2 regions of the Peribacillus sp. R9-11 genome follow, and region 2 is predicted to be linked to the other one. Evidence: predicted binding sites of a transcription regulator. Region 2 holds the regulator's gene; the other holds the start of a gene.
What was found. The regulator Rex, encoded in region 2, represses fermentation and respiration genes when NADH is low (regulators of the CRP and FNR family bind a similar motif). The targets are predictions, from matches to a motif close to TTGTGAAATATTTCACAA.

Region 1 (3,431 bases), 200 kb from region 2:
CTACCGCCATTGGCCATCGTAAAGAATTGAGTTCCGAATAGACGATCCATTGTCATCAACGCAAGTGCCACTGTCAATACAGGGAAAGCGAAAACGATAATGAAGTTTGTGATCAAGATAGACCATGTGAACATTGGCATTTTCATTAAGTTCATACCAGGTGCTCTCATTTTCAAGATGGTTACGATAAAGTTGATACCAGTCAGTAATGTACCGATACCAGCTATTTGAATTGCAATCGCGTAATAGTTCGAACCTACTGATTCACTGAAATCGTTACTTGCCAGCGGGAAGTAAGATGTCCAACCTGCATCAGGAGAACCACCGACTACGAAAGAGATGTTAAATAGCATTGCCCCCATGAAGAATAACCAGAAGCTTACTGCGTTTAGACGTGGGAATGCTACGTCACGCGCTCCAATTTGTAATGGTGTAACAATGTTCATTAACCCAATGATAAATGGCATAGCCATGAACAGAATCATGACGACCCCGTGTGTTGTAAATATTTCATTATAATGCTGTCCATCCAACAAACCGTTATCAGGAACAGCCGTTTGAGCACGCATCATGATAGCATCGGCGCCACCACGGAAAAGCATAAGTAGTGCTGACAAGATGTACATGATACCAATACGTTTATGGTCAACCGTTGTTAACCACTCACGCCATAAGTAACCCCATTTTTTAAAATAGGTAATTCCGGCAACAACCGCAATCATGGTTAAGCCAATGGCAACCATGGATGCATAAATTGCAGGACTTGGATGAGGTACGGCAAATCGATCAAAGTAATCCATACTTTTGTGACTCCTTTCAGGAAAATATTCCTTATCTTGTAAACCTAGTTGTTTTATCGAACGAAATTAATTCTTAGTGATCATGATTCATGTTGCTGTGTTCTGAATGTTCCTCGTGTGAATCTTTGGAATCATTTTCTTCAGTATCAGAAGATCCGTGGTCATGACCAGCATGTTCCCCTTCAGGAGCTGGAGAAAACTCTAAGTGAGTTCCAGTGTAAGTGGATTGTCCCACATGACCAGGTTCTAATAATTTATTGAATTTTTCCTCAGTAAGCGGTTTAGCAGTAGCTTTAATTTCATCTACCCACTTATCGTATTCTTTTGCAGACAGTACATTAACGTTGAACGTTTGCTGAGCAAAACCTGAACCACTGAAGTTTGAATTTCGACCCATATACTCTCCTGGTACATCAGCTGCTAAGTGCAACGTGTTAACCATGTCCGACATCGCGTATTTTTGTCCTCCAAGTTGTGGAATCCAGAAACTAGAGATTGGTCCGAATGAATAAAGTTTAAATTCAATTGGTCGGTTAGTCGGTAAAAACAGATAGTTAACTGTTTCGATATCTTCTTCCGGATAACTAAAATGCCACTTCCAGTTAGAAGATGAAGCATAAATAACTAACGGTTCTTGCTCTTGGTATCCTTTAGGTGTTGCCTCAACTTCATTTGTTGTTTTAACAGTAACAACTGATAGGAAAGCGACGATTAAAATTGGGATCGCAACCCAAATTATTTCAAGAACCTTACTTCCTTCAATATGAGGTGGTTCATAATCATCACGCTGTTTGGAAGCACGATATTTCATTATCATGAAGATATACAGTACAATAACGACAAGAACGACAAAGGCCATTGTCCATATCGAAATCATAATAACATCTGCTTGTGTTGCAGCTACTGGCCCTTTAGGGTCCAAGACCATTAATGGGTTATCGCAACCGGTTAGCACAGTGGCAATAGTAAAAAGTATAGTTAATAAAGCCCATTTTATTTTCATAGTACTACCCCTTTCTTACATAATAAAATTCCTATTGGTAATTATTCGGACAAAGTGTTACCATGTTCACAAACCCCGACATACCAATATTAATCCCAAGTGTATAAAAAGACAATACAAAGTGACATCTGTCACATAAAGTTCATGAAAGAGCAGTAAGAAGATGGTAACTGAACTGAAATGTTCGAAAATCTTTATGAAATGAAATATAATAAATGTTTAATATCTTACTTACGGAGAATTCGCTTATTCTTATTAGTGAGGATTTGCAAGTATCCCCGGTTTATTTTCCATATAATGTTACTTTAATATAATGAATTTTCACATTATATTCTTCCTCGTACATTACTCAAGACCTGATTTAAATTACCGAATATTTAGAATTTTATTACCTCTCCTGTTAAGAAGATAGCTATCAATGGAATCGTTATTGGATGTTGATGGTATCCAGGATTAAAAACGAATTTTTCTCACTCGACCATGGACTCGGTAACGGCATTGTATATGATGTTGTGTTCCCTGCTTCATTACACTTGTCGTACAACACTTGCCCTTATATATATATAAGGAAACAAAGAGTGTGAAATGAACATTTTGATCCTTTATGATGCCTACTTGAATGCCTTTCTAGGACATTTGCTGTGGCACATTTAGCCATTCTAATAGGCTTGGTTAAAATAGGGGAAAGGAAAATGGGGGCTTGTACTCTATAATCGGGTTAATCTTATTTAAGAACAATAATAATATATGATTGGTAATCAGGTTCCTTCTTCTCGCAATACTTATTGCCCTGTCAGTATTACTTTTCCTAAACTGCTGTTTAGTCCTGTCCTCCTATTTTTGCGGGAGCAGGCTATTTGTGTTTTGTAATTATGAATGGGGCATGAAAAAGGATATCCTTTCACACCTCAAAATTTATAAAGTGACCAGGGGGCAGGCCGTTTCCCCACATGTTACTTCAAGCGCATTAGTCCATTCACTTTTCTGGAATTCCTCCACCTACGAATAAAGGAAACTCACTACTTAAATATCCAATTTTGACAACTGCATCCCTTTTGTTTCTTTTATTATATGCACATAGAAAACCACGAAAAATGGACCTTTTTAAAGTGTCCATTTTTCGTGGTATAGTTCAGAGTTCAGAATGTAGAGTTAGAACTTTTCATTCAGGAATGTAGTGAGTTTGGTGTGGATGGCCAAGCTATGTTGTATGTACACATATTCTAAATCAACTGGATTTGGATCATTGAATATGCTTTCATTGTTGGAGCACTTGTTTACTAGTTGGTTACGCTTTAATCGTGTACAACCTACTGCCATGCCCAAGAAATATTTCAAGCGATCCTTTGAATACGCGTTCTCTAGAGTGGGCTACTCTCTGTTCCCAGTTCCAGAATACAACTTCACTATCGTACCGACAGCTGATTCTTCACTAGTATTCCGGATGTAGCTTCATCTACCTGAAATGAAATTTGAGTATGAAACAGTTATTTCCACGTGGACATGTAATGGGGTTCATATTCTCCATGGTTCTTACAGCCGTGGCTCTTGGTGTTGATATATATGACCTTTCTTTCAGAACAGGAATGATAGTCCTTATAGAAGCTTCATTCCTGCAAGTAGCGAAC
Region 2 (3,431 bases):
CTTTTGCAGTATCAGGAAGAACAATACCGCTTGCCGTTTTTTCTTCAGATTGAACTAGTTCAATAATAACGCGATCACCTAATGGTTTTAACAAGTGAAACAACCTCCTCATATTCTCTTGATAATTTGCTTTGTGATTATTAGCACTCTTCATCATCGAGTGCTAACACATTTATAATATTAAATAAACCGAGCCTTTTTTGCAAGTATCTTATCGAAAATTTTTTATTAATTTCTGATAAATTCCGGGTATACTACTTTAGGATAATGTTTCTTTTAACAAAGGAGATGAAATGTTCTCTTATGCGTACGTTTAAGTGGAGTTATGTCTCATTATTTGATACCATTTTGGAGTATACGTTTAGAGATTGTCCCCATGTCAGGACCGTTATAAGAGAAATGGCGGACTAAATAAAAGGAGTTTTCATTTTTGAAAAAAGAATATTGGTTCGTCATCATCACTTACATAGCCATGCAATTATCCAGTATTGTTGGGATGCCTATTTTCATGCTGATTGGATCTTTAAGCGAAATGCCTGCTGATGAACTCAAAGTTAAAGCAGCAGCATACTGGATTGTATTCAGCTTTCTCGCAGCTCTAACACTGATTTTAATTTTGATGAGAAAAGATATGAGGGAAAGGATAGACACACGTAATCAAGCTTCAATCCCTACGTCTATATTGTGGGCGATAGCAGGTGTATTTCTGGCACTTATTGCTCAAAGCCTAGCTGGAAGCATTGAACAAATGCTCGGGGTGAAGTCTGAATCTGAAAATACGCAGAATCTTATTTCACTCATATATGAAGTCCCAATGGTCATTTTCGTGACTTCAGTAATTGGACCTATTTTGGAAGAAATCCTTTTCCGGAAAATCATTTTCGGATCACTTAATAAACGCTTTAATTTCTTTATTTCTGCTTTAATTAGCTCAGTTATTTTCGGCTTGGCGCATGGTGAACTCGAACATCTTCTTTTATATTCAGCAATGGGCTTCACCTTTGCATTTCTTTATGCGCAAACCGGTCGTATCCTTGTGTCGATGGTGGCACATATTGCAATGAATACCCTTGTTATCATCCTTCAAGTGTTTTATAGAGATGATATTGAGAAGATGCTAGATACTGCACAGGCCTTTATCGGAGGTTTATTATGAAACGTCGTCAATCACCACTATTTATCGGTATCATCTATGCAGGCTTAGGGGCTCTTTTTACGGCTATCGCAATCCAAACCGTCAATTCAACAGGATGGGGAATCTTTGCCTACATACTCGTACTTATTGCAACTCTTGACTTTGGGTCAGGGTTACGTATGATCATGATGCACTTTAAAATTAAATCCGCAAACAATAAGAAGAAAAAATAAAAAACGCTGCGAAGACGCAGCGTTTTTTTATTCCTCTAATGCAACTTCTTCTACCACAGGATAATGCTTTAAAAAGTAGATGAGGGACTGAAGCTCTACAGCCAGGTCAATGTGGTGAACTCTTATGGACGGCGGTACAGTCAGCCGAGCAGGAGTGAAATTCAATATTCCTTTTATATCAGCTTTAACTAAACGATCGGTTATCGTTTGAGCCACTTGGGCAGGTACTGTCAAAATAGCTGCTGTAATATTATTTTCCTGCAAAAGCGTATCTATTTGGTCCATATGATAGATTGGCACATCAGCTATTCGCTTTCCAACCTTATCTTCAGAAACTTCAAATGCCATTTCAATTTTTGTATTATTATTTTTCAAAAAATTGTAATTTAAAAAAGCGGTCCCTAAATTCCCTACTCCAATTAAAGCGACTTTTGTCAATTCATCTTGATCTAGTGTTTTTCTGAAGAAGGATAGTAAATAATTTACATTATAGCCGTAGCCCTTTTTTCCAAGCGCGCCAAAGTAGGAAAAATCACGGCGAATTGTAGCCGAATCAACTTTTACAGCTTCGCTAAGCTCTGCCGAGGATACTCTTTGTTTACCTGAGGAATGTAAGTTCTTTAAAAATCGATAATATAAGGGCAACCTTTTGGCCGTTGCCTGCGGTATCTTTGGGTCATGGTTCATCGTTCTTCCCCGCCTTCACACATGCTTTTCAAACTTATTCTTCTTTATCTGTTTGATTCAACTGTCTTTTGTAATCGCTACTAGACACCCCACCTGTTTTCTCCACTAAAAATGTAGGCCCGATTACCATTCCTTTATCAATAGCCTTACACATATCGTAGACAGTTAAAGCGGTCACAGATGCAGCTGTTAACGCTTCCATTTCAACACCTGTACTCCCTTTTGTCTTGGCTTCTGTTTCTATTTTAAGCCTATAACCTTGTTCTTCTTTTACCCAATCAAAGGCTATATTGACCCCTTGTAGAGAAATAGGGTGACACATCGGGATTATATTGGATGTATTTTTGCTTGCCATGATGCCTGCAACCTGTGCAACTGACAGAACATCACCTTTTTTCATTTTCTGGTTCGTGATTTTTTCATATATTTCATCGTTCAATAAGATACTCGATTGAGCTGTTGCCGTCCGAATGGTTTCAGGCTTCGCACTCACATCAACCATTTTAGCTCTGCCTTGTTCATTAAAATGCGTTAAGTCCCCCATTAATAACCCCTCCTAAATCATACACTATTATTCCACATTATGTAACAGCTTGTTTTTGCTTAGACCTCAGCTGTTGCCGATAATTACTATAATACGTTACACTAACAATAATCAATTGAGGTGAAAATTTATGATTTTATTACAAATCAATCAACTATCCAAATATTACGGAGCTGAACTTATTTTATCAAATATGAAGCTCGAAGTTCAAAATAAAGATCGAATTGCCCTAGTTGGCCGAAACGGCGCTGGAAAATCAACTCTGCTAAAAATCATAGCCGGACAACTTTCCCATGATGGCGGCGAGATCATCAAACCCAAAGGCGTCACTATTGGCTATATGGCACAGGATACAGGTTTAGAATCCGAACTTTCCATTTGGAATGAGATGCAGACTGTATTCAAAGACCTAATAGAGCAAGAGAAAGAACTGCGCCGACTTGAGGCCGAAATGGCCAAACCTGACACTTTTGATAACGAAATACTTTACCAAAAGGTGTTAAATGAATATGACACTTTACAGGTAGCCTTTAAAGAAAAGGGGGGCTATCAATATGAAGCAGATATCCGTTCCGTATTACATGGTCTTCAGTTTGGTGACTTTGACTATTCCACTCTCATTTCCACGTTGAGTGGAGGCCAAAAAACACGGCTTGCATTAGGAAAGCTGCTTTTAAAGAAGCCCGATATATTGATTCTCGATGAACCAACAAACCATCTGGATATCGAAACTCTCTCCTGGCTTGAACAATATTTACAAAGTTACCAAGGTGCTGTACTTATTGTTTCCCATGACCGCTATTTTCTAGATAAAGTTGTAAACCAGGTGTAT

Region 1: the regulator Rex is predicted to act here: its motif matches at 1,923-1,940, upstream of qoxA (cytochrome aa3 quinol oxidase subunit II).

What each region holds. Positions count from the first base shown of each region.
Region 1 is NZ_CP133763.1:515,530-518,960, reverse strand. It holds gene qoxB (cytochrome aa3 quinol oxidase subunit I) at 1-800, opposite strand, end outside; gene qoxA (cytochrome aa3 quinol oxidase subunit II) at 874-1,803, opposite strand; gene RE409_RS02500 (hypothetical protein) at 2,981-3,253, shown strand; gene RE409_RS30585 (cytochrome C oxidase subunit IV family protein) at 3,282-3,431, shown strand, end outside.
Region 2 is NZ_CP133763.1:320,413-323,843, reverse strand. It holds gene groES (co-chaperone GroES) at 1-94, opposite strand, end outside; gene RE409_RS01670 (CPBP family intramembrane glutamic endopeptidase) at 431-1,156, shown strand; gene RE409_RS01665 (YdiK family protein) at 1,153-1,368, shown strand; gene RE409_RS01660 (redox-sensing transcriptional repressor Rex) at 1,396-2,055, opposite strand; gene moaC (cyclic pyranopterin monophosphate synthase MoaC) at 2,090-2,599, opposite strand; gene RE409_RS01650 (ABC-F family ATP-binding cassette domain-containing protein) at 2,730-3,431, shown strand, end outside.